4 regions of the Streptomyces sp. NPDC057302 genome follow, and region 1 is predicted to be linked to each of the others. Evidence: riboswitches for the same ligand, from Rfam matches in the RefSeq annotation. Region 1 holds a riboswitch; each other region holds the start of a gene.
The links. A riboswitch is a leader RNA that binds a small molecule or an ion and turns the genes downstream of it on or off. The one in region 1 is predicted to bind cobalamin.

Region 1 (4,452 bases):
GGATCTGCCGCGCCAGATCGCACAGGTGCCGGGCCGTGAGCACGGTGACGGGGAGCACCAGGACGGCCGGCTGGGCGAGGAGTGCGGTGGTGTCCATGCCGACGGCGGTGGCGGGCAGCAGACCGGCCGTCAGCGACACCGAGGCGACCAGCAGCAGTCCCAGTACGAACTCCGGCACGGCGTGCAGCACGACCGCGGCCGTGTTCAGGGCGCGATCGACGCGGCTTCCCTCCCGCAGGCCCGACACGGTGCCCACCACAGGTGCGAGCACAGTGACGAGCACCAGCGCCGGTACACCCAGCAACAGGGTCACCCCCAAGCGTCGGCCGATGTCGTCGCCGACGGACACTCCGGTGGTCAGGGAGTGGCCCAGATCTCCGGTGAACAGGTGCCCCAGCCACTGCCAGAACCGGGTCCAGGCCGACTCGTCGAGACCCAACTGTGCACGCAGTGCGGCGACTTGCTCGGGCGTGCCCAGTTCACCGCGCAGCACATCGGCCGTGTCGCCGGGCAGCAGCGAGCCGACGGCGAACACGGCCACCAGCACCACCAGGCACTGCAGGAGAGCGAACAGCAAGCGTCGAAGAACGTAGCCGCGCACGTCGTCAGCTGATGCGGACCCGGTCGAAGCGGGCCCAGTCGTGTGAGTTCGGGGGCGCGGCGCGCAGGCCGCTGACCGACCGTGCGATGGCGTCGTTGGCGTCGGAGAACGCCCACACGAGTAGCCCCGACTCCTCACGGGCGATCTTCTGGGCACGGGAGAGGAGACCGAGGCGCTCCTGCTCGTCACGGCTGGTGCGGGCCCGGTCCAGCAGCGCGTCGAACTTCTTCGACGCGTACTGCGTCTGGTTACGGGCGGCCCCGCCGCGCACACGCTGCTGCAGGAAATCGGAGACCGGCAGGGTGGACGTGGTGTTGAACGCGGCGACGCCCTTGGTCCTGATCTCACTGAAGTAGGTGCTGGACGCGCGGGTGTTAGCCCTCAGCTTCAGCCCGACCTCGGCCAGCTGGCGTGCCATCAGATCAGCTGCGGGCTCCCACGCGGCATCCACGGAGCTGGTCTCCACGGTGATGTGCAGGCCGTCCGCTCCGGCGTCCTTCACCAGTCTCCGTGCCTCGTCGACGTCCCGCTCCCGGGGCTCCAGGTCCTCGGGGTAGCCGCGCAGGCCGAGGCCGAACAGGTCGTTGCCCACCTCGCCGTGCCCGGCGAGCGCGATCCGCACCAGCGCTTCACGGTCGAGCCCCAGCTGCACGGCACGGATCAGGCGGGAGTCGTCGAACGGCGCGCGTCCCGTGCGCAGAAGCAGCTGCTGCGTGGTCGCCCGCTCCGCGGTGAGCAGCCGCGTCGAGCCGTCCTTCTTCAGCCGTTCCACGGAGGAGCCGGACATGTCGGCACCGTAGTGCACCTGCCCGGACAGCAGGGCGTTGAGCCGAGCCGACTCCTCGTTGGCGGGGACGATCTCCAGCTCGGCGATGTGCGGGGCTCCGTCCCAGTGGTCCTTCCAGCTCCGGTAGCGGGCCGTGCCGCCGGGGGTGAACGACACATAGGTGAAGGGACCGGAGCCGACCGGCTTACGGAAGTCGGTCGTCCCGGCCGGGATGATCTCGGTGCCGGGGCCAGCGAAGACGGTGGGGAACTCGAAGTTCGGCGCTTTCAGCACGAAGACGACGGACCGCGTTCCGTCTGCCTTGCTGGCGGTGAAGTCGATCGCTGAGAGCAGTACCTGCGAGGGCGATCCGGTCTCGGGGTCGGCGGCGCGGCGGTAGCTGTACAGGACGTCCTTCGCGGTGACCGGCTTCCCGTCGTGGAACGTCGCCCTGCGCAGGCGTATGCGCCAACGGGTCCCCGAGGTGTCGCTCTCCCATGACTCCGCGAGCCTCTCGCGCAGCGACATGTCGTCCGCGTACGTACCGAGTGTGTCGTAGAGGGCCTTGGCGCGGGCCTGGTCGACGAAGTTCGGTGCGACGTGCGGGTCCAGGGTCTCCTGCGAGCCGCCGGACGTGAACGCGGCGCGGAACCGGTCGCTGCCTCCCCCGTCCTTGGTGTCACCGCCGCAGCCGGCGAGCAGGCCGCTCCCGGCGAGCGCCAGGGCGCCTGAGGCGGCCAGCACACCTCGCCTGCCTGGCTGCGATCCGCGCACCGGCTCCGTCCGGGCATGCGTCGTCACATCGATCCTCTCCGGGGTGTCCTCGCCCCTACGTTGGACCGGCGACGGGTCAGTCTTCTGGCTCCCGGATCGTCGCTCGCCTCCGCCTTCCCGGCCGCGTACCGCGGTCAGTGGCGTGCGGGAGGATCGCTTCCCGGTCACAGTGGCGGGACCGCGCCGGATTCGCACCGGCTTCCTGGTCCCCGTCGCCTCGTGCGCTCATTGTGGCGCACGCCGCCAGGAGCACCTCACCCCGGCCCCTCCCGGCCATCGGCCCGGGTGACCTGAAGGACGACAGAGCCGTCACGCATCCGCCGACTTCCCCTCCAGCGCTCGGGTGCCCGCGGCACAGCTGTCCCTCAGGTCCTGGAATTCCGCGGCCGACAGCTGCTTGCGGGCGGAGCCGCGGCGGCTGTTGTCTAGCTGAGCACACGCGCTGTCCAGCCACCGCGGGGACGGTTCGACCCCGACGAACGCGGCGAGACGGGCGAGTTCCTCTTGAGGTGTGTCGAGCAGGTCCTCGTAGGCGAGCGTCATGCGCCGACCCTCGGGCAGGCTGCCGATGAACTGCGTGCCCTGGACGACCAGTTCGGACCAGAGTCGGCCGAACCGTCGCAGGGAAAATTCGCGGTCCCGTACGAGTGCGGCGTCGAAGGTGTCTTCGAGCAGGGGCGCCAGGTCCGGGGGAAGGGAACGTACCTGCTCCTCCGTCAGGTCGCCGAAGTTGTCGACACCTGTCCGTTCCCTGATCTCACGCAGCAAAGTGATGGTGCGATACCCGGGGTGGCGGCTCATGGACAGCGCACAGTCCGGGCCGTCCCGGAAGAGGTGCACGAACTTCGCGTACGGGAAGGCGGAGAGAAGCCCCGCCGCCCAGCCCGTCGAATAACCGGAGCGCTCCACCACCGCGGTGCGGCCGAACCGTGTGGCCAGCAGCTCGAAGAGCGCCTCGTGATGTGCGGCAGCGGCACGCTCCGGCCAGCCGACGACCGCCGCACCGATCTCGTCGAGCAGGCCGTCCGGGTCATCGGTGAGGTGCGGCAGCACCATGAGGGAGAGAGCGGGGATGCCGTCGGTCTCCGCCCGATACCGCCCCGGACTGCGGGTGTAGAGGAACTCCGGCATCAGCACCCCACTGCGGATCATGTTCGCGAAGTACGAGGTGGGCCGGAACAGGGTCTCCCAGAACTCGGCACCCGATACGCGGCCTTCGGGGAAGGCCACGTCACCGACCGAAGCCATGTACTCGTTGAGACTGAGCACGTCGGGATGGGAGTTGAGGATGCGGGACAGCGCGGTGGAACCACTGCGGCCCGTACCGATGACAAACGTCAAGCTGCGCAAGGTCGCTCTCCGGGGGCACAGGGCGGCTGTTCCAGGGCTTTCCCCACCTCAGCACATCGGCGCCCGGCGCAACAGGTGGCATGCGTCAGTAGGGCTATCCCTAGGCAAGACTCGGGGGGTGCCCGCAGCGATACCTGGCGATGACGCGCCTAGCGTGCGGTACATGCAGATCATCAGAGGTAGGCAAGCGGCCGTCGGCGTCGTCGCGATCCTGGCCATGGCAGCGGGAACGTCACCCGTCACGGCCTTGGATCCAGTCCAGGAATTATCGGGGCTCGGGCAGTACCACGCCCAGGACATCAATTGGCATGACTGCGCGCTGGGCCCCGACGACACCACCGGGCACAAGCTGGATGCCGCGGGCGCCCAGTGTGCCGACCTCACCGTGCCGCTCGACTACTCCGATCTCGACGGCCGAACCCTGACCATTGCCGTCTCCCGCCTGCGCGCCACCGATCCGGCACACCGCGTGGGCCCCCTCATGCTCAACAACGGCGGTCCGGGCGGGCCCAGTCTCGACATGCCGCTCACGGTCGGCGCGGCCATGGGGAAGGTGGCTCGGAAGTATGACCTCATCGGCCTGGACCCGCGCTTCGTCGGCCGCTCCACACCGCTGAACTGCGGCTGGGACATCGGTTCCACAGTCTTCTCGGCCGGCAAGGGCCGGGCCGGGTTCAAGCAGTCGGTCGCCCGTCAGCGCGAGCTGGCCAAGCGGTGTCGCGAGACGAACGCAGACGTCTTGCCCCATGTCACCACCCGCAACACCGCCCGGGACATGGATGTCGTCCGGGCCGCGCTGGGCGCGCAGCGGATCTCCTACCTCGGCTACTCGTACGGGACTTACCTGGGTCAGGTCTACACCGAGCTGTTTCCCGGGCGGACCGACCGGATGGTGCTGGACGGTGTCATCGACCCCGCCCGGTACACCCAGACCCTGCTCGCCGACTCCACGGATGCCAAC
Region 2 (4,452 bases), on a different contig from region 1:
TCGAGGGCCGCGAGCGCGGGGCTCTCCGACCCGCCGAGCAGCCGCACGGCATCCGCGTAACTCATCCCCCTGGGCACCGGTCCCCTCCCAGCTCCGCGACGGAACGGCCAGCGCCTCCATCATGACGGAACGGGGCGAACGGGGCGGCTCATTCGGCTGCAAATGGCCGCCCCGCTCCGCGCGTTCGGGTCAGGCGCGCTCGGGCAGCTCCGCTCGTACCTCGCGCGCCGCCGCGACCAGGTTCTCCAGAGAGGCCTTGGTCTCCGGCCAGCCGCGGGTCTTGAGGCCGCAGTCGGGGTTCACCCACAGCCGTTCGGCCGGGATGGCCTCAAGTCCCTTGCGCAGCAGGGCGGCTGCCTCCTGCACGCTCGGTACGCGCGGGGAGTGGATGTCGTAGACGCCGGGTCCCGCCTCGCGCGGGTAGCCGTGCTCGGCGAGTTCGCGGGCCACCTGCATGTGCGAGCGGGCGGCTTCCAGGCTGATGACGTCGGCGTCGAGGTCGTCGATGGCCTGGACGATGTCGCCGAACTCGGCGTAGCACATGTGGGTGTGGATCTGCGTGTCCGGCCGGACGCCGCTGGTGGTGAGGCGGAAGGACTCCGTGGCCCACTCCAGGTACTCGGGGTGGTCGGCGGCGCGCAGCGGCAGGGTCTCGCGCAGCGCGGGCTCGTCGACCTGGATGACCGAAGTGCCAGCCGTCTCCAGGTCGTTGACCTCGTCGCGCAGGGCGAGGGCGACCTGGCGTGCCGTGTCGCCGAGCGGCTGGTCGTCGCGGACGAAGGACCAGGCGAGCATGGTGACCGGACCGGTGAGCATGCCCTTGACGGGGCGGTCGGTGAGTGAGTTGGCGTACGAGGTCCAGCGCACCGTCATCGGCTCGGGCCGGGAGATGTCGCCGGCCAGGACCGGCGGGCGCACATAGCGGGTGCCGTACGACTGGACCCAGCCGTGCTGCGTGGCCAGGTAGCCGGTGAGCTGTTCGGCGAAGTACTGCACCATGTCGTTGCGTTCGGGCTCGCCGTGCACCAGGACGTCGATGCCGGCCTTCTCCTGGAAGGCGAGGACCTCGCGGATCTCGTTCTTGATGCGCTCCTCGTAGCCGGTCGTGTCGATGCGCCCGGCGCGCAAGTCGGCCCGCGCCGTGCGCAGTTCGGTGGTCTGTGGGAAGGATCCGATGGTTGTTGTGGGCAGCTGCGGCAGGCCGAGCCGGGTCCGCTGGGCCGCCGCACGCTCCGGGTAGGCGTGCGCGCGGCGGGCGTCGGCGTCGGTGACGGCGGCGACGCGGGAGCGCACGGCGGGGTCGTGGGTGAGGGCGGATCCCGTGCGGGACGCCAGATCGGCGCGGTTGGCGGAGAGTTCGGCCGTGATGGCGCCCGTGCCCTGGGCCAGGCCGCGGGCGAGCGTGGCGATCTCGGCGGTCTTCTGGTGGGCGAAGGCCAGCCAGCGGGCGATCTGCGGGTCGATGTCCCGTTCGGCGGTGGCGTCGAGCGGGACGTGCAGGAGGGAGCAGGACGCGGAGACGTCGACCCGGTCGGCGAGGCCGAGGAGCGTGCCCAGCGTGGACAGGGACTTCTCCAGGTCGTTGATCCAGATGTTGCGGCCGTTGACGACGCCCGCGACCAGACGCTTGCCGGGCAGTCCGCCGACGGCGGCGAGGTCCTGGAGCTGGCTCGCGGCGGCCTCGGTGAAGTCCAGCGCGAGGCCGTCGACCGGCGCCTTGGCGAGGACGGGGAGGGCCTCGCCGAGCCTGCCGAAGTAGGAGCCGACGAGGAGCTTGGGGCGGTCGGTGAGGGCTCCCAGGTCGCGGTAGGCGCGGGCGGCGGCGTTGAGCTCGGCCGGGGTGCGGTCCTGGACCAGGGCGGGCTCGTCGAGCTGCACCCACTCGGCGCCCGCGGCGCGCAGGTCGGCGAGGACCTCGGCGTACACGGGCAGCAGACGGTCAAGGAGGGTGAGCGGCTCGAAGTCGGCGGCCACGCCGGGCGCGGGCTTGGCGAGCAGCAGATAGGTGACCGGGCCGACGAGGACCGGGCGCGCCGCGAGGCCGAGCGCGATGGCCTCCTTCAACTCGCCCACCTGCTTGGCGGGGTCGGCGGTGAAGACGGTGTCGGGGCCGAGTTCCGGTACGAGGTAGTGGTAGTTCGTGTCGAACCACTTGGTCATTTCGAGCGGCGCCACGTCCTGGGTGCCGCGGGCCATCGCGAAATAGCCGTCGAGCGCGTCGGTGTCGACGGCCTCGCGGTGCCGCCGGGGGATGGCGCCGACCATGACGCTGGTGTCCAGGACGTGGTCGTAGTACGAGAAGTCACCGGTCGGCACCTCATGGATGCCTGCGGCGGCCAGGTGCTGCCAGGTGGACCGGCGCAGCTGCGCCGCGGTGTCCCGGAGGGCGTCGGCGCTGACGCGGCCCTTCCAGTACCCCTCGACGGCCTTCTTCAGTTCCCGGTTCGGGCCCTGGCGGGGGTAGCCGTACACGGTGGCGCGTGCTGCCGCGGCTGCGGACTTCGATGTCACGGAAATCTCCTTCGCGAGATGACTCCTTGAGATCCCGGGGACGGGACACGGACGCGAAGGGGTGACGAATCCGGCGGACCGAACACGCGCCGTCGGCGCGGTGCTGCGGTACTCCACCTGATCTGTACGCCGACCCGCCCACGAGGTCACCGGGATGTCCGCACGTGAGGGGTCACGTACGGGCAACGGGCAGGTCTTCGGACTCGCGGGCACACCTGCCGAAACAGGTTCCTACTGGCCGTCGCTTCCCGGATCCGCGCTCGGATCCAGTGCGTATGACGGCGGTCGTTCCCACTTACCGCTGCGGGGCAGTCCCGGATTCCCACCGGGTTCCCTCTTGCGACGCGTCTGCCTGGCGGACAGGGCGAACCAGCTGCACTGGTCAGGCTAAGGGGTGGTCGGCTTCTTGGGCAGTACTGATCACATTCCGGACCGTGAGGTGAGACACGGACCCCGGCCCGACCCCGGCCCGACCCCGGCCCGCACCCGGCCCGACCCCGGCCCGCACCCGGCCCGACCCCGGCCCGCACCCGGCCCGACCCCGGCCCGGGGCAACGCGTGCGGGGGCGCGGAACGGATCACCAGTCCGTTCCGCGCCCCCGCTCACAGCAGCCGCGGGCCCCTCAGCCCCGGCGGCGGACCCGGGCCCCTCAGCCCCGGTCGTAGGTGTGGAACCCGCGGCCGCTCTTGCGTCCCAGCAGCCCTGCCTCCACCATGCGCCGGAGCAGCGGCGGCGGCGCGTACAGGGGTTCCTTGAACTCTTCGTAGAGCGACGCGGAGATGGAGGCGACCGTGTCCAGGCCGATCAGGTCCGCCAGCTTCAGCGGCCCCATCGGGTGCGCGCAGCCCAGCTCCATGCCCGCGTCGACGTCGGCGGCCGTCGCGAAGCCCGACTCCGTCATCCGGATCGCGGAGAGGAGGTAGGGCACGAGCAGCGCGTTGACGACGAAGCCCGCCCTGTCCTTGGACCGGACGACCGTCTTGCCCAGGCCGTGCGTGGCGAACTCCTCGACGGCGGCGACGGTCCGCGCCGCCGTGTGCAGCGAGGAGACGATCTCGACCAGCGGAAGGACGGGAACGGGGTTGAAGAAGTGCAGCCCGACGACACGGTCGGCACGCCGGGTCGCCATGCCCAGACGCATGACCGGGAGGGAGGAGGTGTTGGTGGCCAGGATCGCGTCGGGGTCCTCGACGATCTTGTCGAGGGCGGCGAAGACCTCCGTCTTCGCCGCGCTGTCCTCGACGACCGCCTCGACGACGAGCTGGCGGTCGGCCAGGTCGTCGAGGCTGCCGGTGAAGACCATCCGGGCCAGTGCGTCCTCGGCGCCGATGCGGTCCAACTTGCCCCGCTGTACAGCACGTTCGAGCGAGACGGCGACCCGCTCGCGGGCGGCGCGGGCCGCGAGGGCGTCGGCTTCGCAGACGACGGTGTCCAGACCGGCGCGGGCACACACCTCGGCGATCCCGGCGCCCATCTGGCCGCCGCCCACCACACCGACCCGGCGAATGGCTGTGGTCATGACTGTCCCTCCGGGCGGTGCGCGAGGTGGCGGGCATAGGCATCCGTGGTGAAGAAAGCGGGCAACTCCCGTGCCAGGGCGTTGCGTTCGAAGAGCTCGCGGATCTCGTCGAGGGGCGCCCACGGATACTCCGCGCCCAGGGCGGCGAGCTCGTCCTCCACCAGGTCCAGGACGGTCCCGCGCTCGACGACCCGGTGGCGCAGCCACTGCCAGATCTGCACCCGGGCGATCTCGGCGGTGGCGGCGTCCTCCATGAGGCCGTACAGGGCGACGGCTCCCTGCCCGTGCAGCCAGGCGGCGAAGTAGCGCAGGGCGACGGCGATGTTGGTGCGAACGCCCTCCGGCGAGGGCGGGGCGCTGATGCGGCGCACGGAGAGCAGCTGCGCCGCGCTCACCTTTACGTCCTCGCGCGTGCGGTCGA
Region 3 (4,452 bases), on a different contig from region 1:
CGCGCAGCACGTTGTTGCCGTGGCCGGTGGCCGCCAGGGCGTAGGCGCCGTCGATGGTCAGGCCGTAGTCGGCGAAGCCCGTCCCGGCGATGTTCTCGTAGTAGTGGCCCTGCTTGAGGCGGGAGCCGGCGGTGAGGTAGGCCGTGCCCTTCTTCAGGTCCGGGCCCTCACCCTTGGCCCAGGGCGGGTTCGGGCCGCCCGTGCCCGGAGGGTCGGAGGGGTCGGCCGGGTCCGACGGATCGGTGGTCGGCGGCTGCGGCGGGTCCGGCCGCTTGGTGGTGAGGGCGGCGAGGCTGGTGCGGGCACCGGCGAAGGCGGCGCTCCACGTCGGGTAGATCTCCGGCTCGGTCGCGCCTTCGTCGGAGCCGAACCCGCCCGCCTTGGTCTGCTGCCGCGACAGCCAGGAGACCGCGGCGTCCGCGCGCTTCGTGTCACCGAGGAGACGCAGCGCCTGGGCGGACTTGCCGGTGGTGTTGACGTCACCGGTGGCCACACCCGCGTAGGCGCCGAAGGCCCCGCTGGGCAGCTGGGCGGCGCGCAGGTTCTTGCGGGCCTTGGTCACGGCCTCGGAGTGCCCGCCGGCCTGCTGGAGAGCGATCGTCGCGTACGGCGTGGTGGCGGGGTCGCTGTAGTTGCAGGAGTCGCCGTCGCGGATCAGCGTGGGGCTGAAACCGCCGTCCTTGCACTGATGGGTGGCCACCCGCGCGACGGCGGCAGCGGGCGGACGAACCCCGGCGCGCTGGAGCGCGAGCACGGCGAGTGCCTGCGTCTCCACGTCCCCCACGTCCGGGAAGTCGCCCTTGGCGACGCATCCCGACGTGCCGCCTTCGGTGCACGCGCTCTTGGCGAGATCGCCCGCCAGGTCATGGCCGCCGAAGGAGCGCGGATCGCCCTCGGTGCTCACGGCGAGCAGAGCGAGCAGCGCGGCCCCCGAGGGGCTCGGCGCTTTGCCGCTGCCCTGCGGGTAGGCGAACTCGTCGCTGTGCGCGGCGAGATAGGACTTCATCTTGTCGAGCGTCCCGCTGCCGCCACCGGCGGCGGCGAGGGCGAGCGCGGTCTGGGCCGTCTGGTAGAGATTGGGGCCCTCTGCGCCCTCGTCCTGCAGGTGGTCGCCGTCGGTGAGCCTGCCCTTCAGCCACTTCTGCGCCGCGGGCAGGTCGACCTCGCCGGGATCGACGTCGGGCGGGGTGTCACCGGGATCGCTCTGGCCGCCCGCGCGGACCTGGGCGGGCGTGAAAGAGGGCCCGCCGCCGGCGCCGTCCGGGTCGGTCGGCCCGAACACCCACGCCTCGACCGCGCCGTTCTTGGGCTTCTGGCTCATGGCACCGAGCGGGCTGTACGTCCAGTAGTCCTGCCCCGGTGGTGCGATCCAGTACGACCAGTACGCGGACGCGGGCGGGGTGAGCTTGCACGCCTCCTCGCCCTTGGTCGGGTACTGGCCGCCGGAGTCGAACTCGGCATGTCCGAGGCGGCAGATGAAGGCGGGCCCGTCGTGCTCGGTGCCGACCGTACTGAAGCCGGCTTCGTGCAGGAGGTCGTAGCCGGTGGTGGGACTCGCGTCGCAGCCGCGGACGAGGCCACCACCCCAGTCGGAGAAGTCCACCGCGACGACCGCCCCCTTGGACGGGGTGCAGTTGGCCATCGGATCGGCGGCCGCGGGAGTGGCGTGGTGCAGCGTCAACGCCCCACCACCCACCGACAAGGCGGCCGCGCACAGCAGCGAGACGCATCTCGCGCGTATTCCCCGGCCCGGTCTGTTGCTGGTCCCCACCACTGCCCCCTGGACGTTCACCGTGGCAGAGGTGTGCGTGACCGGCGGTCCGGGGCCGTAGCCCGCACAGAGGAACCGTCCGTACCACGCCGTAGTCCGCGACGGCGTCAGTGCTTGTCCCCAGACCAGGTAATCCGGCTCGTCCGCCGTGCAGTTGAGATGCGCGGCGAACCTACGGTTGCGGGTCAGCGCCGGAATTCGACCGGCTTCCCCTGGTGGCTGAGCTTAGATTCGGGCGAATTAGAGCACAGTTACGAATGAGGTGACAAGGGTGTGCGGGACTTGTGATGTTCGAGTAACGTCCCGTGCTGCCGAGCGGGGGAATCTGGTGCGACTCCAGAGCTGACGCGCAGCGGTGTGGACCGGCCGGAGGGCCGGAACAAGCCCGAATGCCCGACCGGCCCTGCAAGCAAGGACGTCGCACCACGCGCTCGGGCGACGGCCACGTGCCACCTGGCCTGGCCCTTCGTACACTCCCGTACTCGGCGCCGACCGGCGGAGGGACGTGCGGCCGACGCCCCCTCTTCCCGGGAGCACCCCGCCATGACCTCCACCCACGCGGCCCGCCGCACGCTGCTGGCCCTGCCCGCCGCACTCACCGCCCTCGCCCTGACGGCGCTGCCCGCCGCCGCGACGGCCTCGCCCGCCCAGATAGCCACATCCAAGACGAACGGCGTGTCCTACCTCAGATCCCTGCAAGGCGCCGACGGCTCCTACGCGGGCGCGGGACTCTCCAATGAATGGGCCTTCTCAGCCTTCGCCGCGGCAGGAACGGCGGCCGTCGACGTCATACCCGGCGGCGATGCCACCAAGAACGCCCGCACCGTCTACCGCAACCACCTCGCGGCCGCGGGCTGGCCGGGCACGTCGCCGGTGGTCACCGACTACGAGCGCGGCATCATCAACGCCTACTCGGCGGGCATCGACCCGGCCCGGGTGTCGGCGAGCCGCAACCTGATCGCCGACACCTACGCCTACTGGCAGAACTCCGCGCCCGGTTACTGGGGCACGCCCACCAACTTCAACGGCACGGTCTTCGCGCTGCTCTCGCTGGGCGGGGCCAAGACCCAGGCCGGAGCCCAGCGGGTGCCGCAGGCGCTCCTCGACAAGTCGGTCGCCACGGTCCGCGCCAACCAGCACGACGACGGCGGCTGGAACTTCAGCAAGGCCGAGGGAGATCCCGCCGCGCTCGCCGCCGCCAGCGACATCGACATGACCGGCGCGGCCATGGCCTCCCTGTGCGTCTCCGGCGTCCCCGCCGCCGACCCCGCCGTCACCAGGGCCAAGAGCTTCCTGAAGTCGAAGCTCATCAACAACTCCGGCGCCTTCGACGCCATGTTCGGCGCCAACACCGACTCCAACGGCTGGGCGGTATCGGGCCTCAACGCCTGCGGCATCAACCCGCAGACCGGCGACTTCCTGACCCGGGCGGGCAAGACGCCGGTGGACTTCCTCATCGCCCAGCAGTTCAAGCCCGGCGGCGGCTTCAAGTACCTGCCCACCGACACCACTCCATCCGCCTACGCCTCCATCGACGGCCTGCGTGCCGTCGTGGGTGGCGGCTTCGCATCGGCCCCTCCGGCCCCGGCCACCGTGGGCGCTTCGCGTTGGGTGGCCACCACTGGTTTCACCCCGGGCACCCAGACGAACCTCGCTCTGACCGTGGACGACGGCACCTCGCTCAAGGTCTGCTCCGTCACCTTCACGCCGACCGCGTCAACGACCACCCTCGGGGCGGTCGTTGACGCGGCAAGCAGCTCCGCGGTGCCGGCGGGTTGCATCACGGCCGTCACTCCCGGCAGCGGAGGCGGCACGATCACGGCCCTCAACGGCAAGGCCAACTCCGGGGGCTCGGGGTGGAAGTCGAGTGTCGACGGGGCGTCCGCCGTCGCGGCGAGCCGCGGCACGCAGATCAAGGCCGGAGACACGATCTCGCTGCGTTACAGCAGCTGACAGCCGCACGCTGCCGCGCCGGGCACCGAAAAGACGGTGCCGGGTGCGGTTGTGCGCCTGGGCTGTGAAGAGTTCGCGCACGATTCTTGGGAATCGGGCACATGATCGGTCGCATGAGCGGAAAACTCGGAGGGCTCACCCGGCGCCTGCGCACAGGTCGGGCGCCGACTCATGCGATGGGAGAACGATCAATGATGTTCACTCGGGTACGGAGCAGAGCGCGGACCGCCGCGCTCGCGCTCTCGGCCGTCGCGGCCCTCGCCCTCGGCGCGACCTCCATGGGCGGTGCGGCGGCGGCGCCCGCTCCTGCCCCCGCCCCCAAGAAACAGGGGCCGACCTCGGTGGCGTACGTCGAGGTGAACAACAACAGCATGCTGAACGTCGGCAAGTACACCCTCGCCAACGGCGGCGGCAACGCCTTCGACGTCGCCGTGATCTTCGCGGCGAACATCAACTACGACACCGGCAAGAAGTCCGCGTACCTGCACTTCAACGAGAACGTGCAGCGCGTCCTCGACAACGCCTCCACCCAGATACGGCCGTTGCAGCAGAAGGGCATCAAGGTCGTCCTCTCGGTTCTCGGCAACCACCAGGGCGCGGGCTTCGCCAACTTCCCCTCCCAGCAAGCGGCTTCGGCGTTCGCGAAGCAGATGTCGGACACCGTGACCAAGTACGGCCTCGACGGCATCGACTTCGACGACGAGTACGCCGAGTACGGCAACAACGGC
Region 4 (4,452 bases), on a different contig from region 1:
GCCACCGCAGATCCCGAGCACGGGACGCCCCTCGGCGGCGCGCCGCGCGATGGCGTCCGCGAGACCGCGCTGGCGCAGCCACTCCAGTGCCCGGACGGTGCCGCGTGTTCCCGGTACGACCACGAGGTCGGCGTCGAGGAGCTCGTCGGCCCGGTCCACGAACCGTACGACGACGCCCGGTTCGGCGGCCAGGGCGTCCACGTCCGTGAAGTTCGACATCAGGGGCACGGCGCAGACGGCGACCCGCAGCACGTCCTCACCGACCGGGGGAGCGACGACGGACTCCCGGACGGCGCCCCGCAGGGACACCCGCAGCCCGTCCTCCTCGTCGATGCCGAGGCCGTGCCGGAACGGCAGGACACCGAACGTGCGCCGCCCGGTGAGGTCGAGGAGCATGTCGAGCCCCGGTTCGAGCAACGAGACGTCGCCCCGGAACTTGTTGACGAGATACCCGGCGACCAGCTCCTGGTCCTGGGCGCTCAGCAACGCGGTCGTCCCGAAGAAGGAGGCGAAGACGCCCCCGCGGTCGATGTCTCCCACCACGACCACGGGGAAGCGGGCGGCCCGCGCGATCCCCATGTTCACGATGTCCGTGCGCCGCAGATTGATCTCGGCGGGACTGCCCGCGCCTTCGCAGATCACGGCGTCATAGCTGCCCCGAAGTTCTTCGAGGCATCCCACGACGGTCGAGAGCAGCGCTTCCTGCCGCCCTCCGTGGTAGCCGCGCGCCGTCATCTCGCCCACGGGCTTGCCCATGAGGACGACCTGGCTGCTGCGGTCGCTGCCCGGCTTGAGCAGTACGGGGTTCATCAGCGCGCTCGGCTCGACCCGGGCGGCCTGCGCCTGCATGGCCTGGGCCCGCCCGATCTCGGCGCCTTCGCGCGTGACGAAGGAGTTGAGGGACATGTTCTGCGCCTTGAAGGGCGCGACGGAGACGCCCTTGCGGGCCAGCCACCGGCAGATCCCCGCGGTGACGACGCTCTTGCCCGCGTCGGAGGTGGTCCCGGCAACGAGCAGTCCGCCACTCATGAGGCGCCGCCTTTCCGCATAGTGCTGACCACTGCCGCGACCCCCAGGGCCAGCAGCCCGACCCGTCGCGACAACCGCACGGCCCGCTCGATGTCCGCCACTTCGACGGCCCGCCCGCCCGTGTTCAGGACGGGGCGCTCCTCCACCCGGCCTCCGTACGAGAGCGTCCCCCCGAGCCGCACCCCCAACGCCCCGGCGAAGGCGGCCTCTACCGGCCCCGCATTGGGGCTCGGATGCCTGGCGGCATCGTCCCGCCAGGCCCGCAGCGCTCCCTTGGGAGCATCCCCGGCGACGGCCGCGAGTACCGCGGTGAGCCGGGCGCCCGGCCACCCCAGGACATCGTCGAGCCGCGCGGAAGCCCACCCGTAGCGCCGGTACTTCACGGACTTGTGCCCGACCATGGCGTCGAGCGTGTTCACGGCCCGGAAGGCGACGAGGCCGGGGACCCCGCCCAGAGCCCCCCACACCAAGGCGCCGACCACCGCGTCGGACGTGTTCTCGGCGACGGACTCGACCACGGCCCGCGCGATGCCGTCGGCGTCCAGGGCCTGCGGATCGCGCCCGCACAGATGCGGCAGCCGCTCCCGCGCCACCTCGTCGTCCCCGGCGGCGAGCGCACCGCCGATGGCCCGCGCCTCACGTCCAAGGGAGGTCCCGCCGACCACGGCCCAGGTCGTGGCGGCGGTCAGCGCGACGGATGCGGCACGTGCGTCCCGTACGAGGGAAGAGGCGAGAACGGCGGCGCAGGCCGCGCCCCCGGCGCACACCACGGTGTGCAGGGCGCCCCACCCGCGGTGGTCACGCCACAGCACCCGCTCGACAGCGCCCGCGGCCCGCCCGAACGCGGCGACCGGATGCCCGCGGCGAGGATCGCCGAGGAACAGATCACCGAGGAGGCCGGCGGCAGCGCCGTACGCGAAGTCGCGATCGGCACGCACGGGTTCAGCCGGCCGGTACGTGAAGGGGAGCGAGCAGGGTCACAGGAACCGGCAACGGGCGGCCGCGCATGGCGATATGTCCTCACTCAGGGTGTCCGCGCCCTGGTTCGACGTGACCGGCGGGGAGAGTTCCTGGCTTCCGAGGAGTCGAACCCTCGATGACAGTGGCGGGACCGCGCCGGATTCACACCGGCTTCCTCTCCTGCCGCCGTAATGGCTCCGGCAGTCCACCACGCCCGCGAACGCCCGTCAACTTGCCGTTGACCTGGGACGGGAGAGTGTGCCGAGGCCCACATGAGGCCGGTTTTTCCCTAGGCCTGGAAATTGAACTTTCCTAGACTGGAACACGACAACCGGAGAGCGGTCCAAGAGTCATTTGGTCCGGGTCGTTACGTGGTGCGGTGGTTCTCGGCGGACCTGTCGGCCCGCCGACATCACGGCGCTATCGTGCGGACACCGGCTCTCTGGTAGGGGGAGGTCGGCGTGGGCAATGAGAAGTCGTCCGGACGGTTGTGGCGCAGGAGCAGCTTCAGCGGGTACGACGGGGACTGCGTCGAAGTCGCCTTCGTGCGGGAGGCGGTGATCGTCCGTGATTCGCAGAACCCCTCGGCGCCACATGTCGTCTTCTCCGTCGGGCGCTGGCAGGCGTTCCTGAGCGCTTTCGTCGGCGCGGGGGGAGAGGGAGGGGGAGCAGGATGACCGAGCGTCATCTCGCTGAAGCGCGGCACTTGGTGAACGGTGTGCGCGGGGGGAAGCGGAAACCAGCAGGGGTCGTCGCGGTCGTGGCGGGGTGTGTGCTGCTCGGCGCGGCGGCCACGCTGGTCGGCGCGGCGGCTTCCCAGCTGGTCGAGGGCACGGCCGCACGGCTGGCCGTCTGGTCCTCCGCGGCCATGGCGGCCGCGGTGTCCATGGGGCTCTGGTGGGGCTTGGCCGAGTTCAGGCAGGATCATCGGCCTCGGCCCTGGGCTCGGACTGCTGGGCGGGAACCACAGCACGGCGGTCGTCGCTGAGCGTGGGCGTCGCCCCTGTCTGCGAGATCAGTTTGGTGAGCTGGCGGCTGAGTGCGACGACGGGGGCCGAGAAGAGGGCGATCACCGATCCGACCGTCCAGAAGCCCGTCATGCCCACGACGGCCAGAACGACGAGCACTCCGGTGAGCGTCAGCGCCAGGACGAGTATGCAACCGGTGCAGTAGACGATCCTGGTCGTGAACATCCGGACGTTGTCGTCCGTGCGATGGCGGTCCAGCGTGTCCATCCGGTCCGTGCGGCCCTGGTCGGTCATCGCTTCGCGGACGAGTTGGTTGTAGGAGGGGCCGGACGCCGTCGGCTGCTCGGAAGCGGCGTCGGCGTCGGCATCGTCGGCCGTGCCGGTGGAGGCCCCACCGGCACCTTGCGCACCACCCGAACCGCCGTTACGCCACGGCGCCTGCCTGATGGCCGCCAGAACCCCCCGCCACCACTCTCGCAACGCGGCTGGCATCTTGAGGCCTCCTCGCTCCTCCCGGACTCCTTGGGTCCGGAAGATCAGCTGCTGTCAATGCCGTCCCTGACCCGATTGATCAGGTCGATGGCCTGCTCTCCTGCGTACGCGGTCTCGCGGAGAGCCTCGAAGCACTCCTGGTGCCGCACGATCAGCTCGTGGTCGTCACGGATCGACTGGTTCCCCTGGGCTTCCAGGTAGAGCAGGTCCTCGTCGTCGAAGAAGCCGAGCAGAATGAAGCTGCTCAGCGTGGAGTAGTGGGCGCCCGCCGTGAACGGCAGAACCTGGAGGGACACCTTCGGGCGCGTCGATACGTCGATCAGGCGCTGCAACTGGGCCCGCTGCACGCGCGGTCCGCCGACCTGCCGGTGCAGTGCGGCCTCGTCGACGATGAAGAACGTCCACGGCGGGTTCTCACCCTCCAGAGCGCGCTCCTGGCGCAGTGTCCGCAGCTCCACGATCTTCCCTGCCCGGTCCTCGTCGAGGCGCGGCGCGAGGAGGGCGGTCGCGTACTCGTCCGTCTGCAGAAGGCCGGGCACGATGACGGGGTTGTAGGTGCGAAAGGACGCGGCCGCGCTTTCGTACCCCAGGTACTGACTGAACTGCTGCCCGATGACGTCGTTGTACCGGGCCCACCAGCTCGGACCCTTGGAGCCGCGGGCGGCCTCTTCCAGCTCCTCGGTGAGTTCCGGGTCCGTCACCGCGTACTGCTGGAGAAGAGCGCGAAGGTCGGTGACGGAGAGGCTGACCGTCCCCTGTTCGATCCTCATGATCTTGGAAAGCGACCAGTCGAGGGCGTGGGCGGCCTGGCCCTGCGACTGCTTCGTGGCCTCGCGGGCCTTACGGAGTGCGATGCGCAGCCTGCGGCGATTCAGGCTCGGGTCGACATCCCTCGACATGGTGGCTCCTCGCTGTCGTGATGGCTGTAGTTTCAATGACATAAGGCAGAGGGCCATATGTTCAGCCGACGCTAGCAGACAGCTCCATTGCATTATGCCATATG

Region 2: another riboswitch for cobalamin. It lies ahead of metE (5-methyltetrahydropteroyltriglutamate--homocysteine S-methyltransferase); the one in region 1 lies ahead of ACFUPX_RS08670 (ABC transporter substrate-binding protein).
Region 3: another riboswitch for cobalamin. It lies ahead of ACFUPX_RS17630 (prenyltransferase/squalene oxidase repeat-containing protein); the one in region 1 lies ahead of ACFUPX_RS08670 (ABC transporter substrate-binding protein).
Region 4: another riboswitch for cobalamin. It lies ahead of ACFUPX_RS27350 (cobalamin biosynthesis protein); the one in region 1 lies ahead of ACFUPX_RS08670 (ABC transporter substrate-binding protein).

What each region holds. Positions count from the first base shown of each region.
Region 1 covers NZ_JBHUZJ010000008.1:53,541-57,992, reverse strand. Annotated here, with positions in the region: gene ACFUPX_RS08675 (ABC transporter permease) at 1-601, opposite strand, end outside; gene ACFUPX_RS08670 (ABC transporter substrate-binding protein) at 606-2,168, opposite strand; cobalamin riboswitch at 2,219-2,348, opposite strand; gene ACFUPX_RS08665 (sulfotransferase) at 2,451-3,482, opposite strand; gene ACFUPX_RS08660 (alpha/beta fold hydrolase) at 3,655-4,452, shown strand, end outside.
Region 2 covers NZ_JBHUZJ010000021.1:81,500-85,951, forward strand. Annotated here, with positions in the region: gene ACFUPX_RS17705 (NACHT domain-containing protein) at 1-65, opposite strand, end outside; gene metE (5-methyltetrahydropteroyltriglutamate--homocysteine S-methyltransferase) at 190-2,511, opposite strand; cobalamin riboswitch at 2,682-2,900, opposite strand; gene ACFUPX_RS17715 (3-hydroxybutyryl-CoA dehydrogenase) at 3,162-4,031, opposite strand; gene aceB (malate synthase A) at 4,028-4,452, opposite strand, start outside.
Region 3 covers NZ_JBHUZJ010000021.1:60,254-64,705, forward strand. Annotated here, with positions in the region: gene ACFUPX_RS17630 (prenyltransferase/squalene oxidase repeat-containing protein) at 1-1,771, opposite strand, end outside; cobalamin riboswitch at 1,878-2,030, opposite strand; cobalamin riboswitch at 2,090-2,166, shown strand; gene ACFUPX_RS17635 (hypothetical protein) at 2,315-3,724, shown strand; gene ACFUPX_RS17640 (endo-beta-N-acetylglucosaminidase H) at 3,919-4,452, shown strand, end outside.
Region 4 covers NZ_JBHUZJ010000045.1:89-4,540, reverse strand. Annotated here, with positions in the region: gene ACFUPX_RS27355 (cobyric acid synthase) at 1-1,029, opposite strand, end outside; gene ACFUPX_RS27350 (cobalamin biosynthesis protein) at 1,026-1,967, opposite strand; cobalamin riboswitch at 2,072-2,206, opposite strand; gene ACFUPX_RS27345 (DUF397 domain-containing protein) at 2,451-2,666, shown strand; gene ACFUPX_RS27340 (hypothetical protein) at 2,904-3,449, opposite strand; gene ACFUPX_RS27335 (helix-turn-helix domain-containing protein) at 3,494-4,348, opposite strand.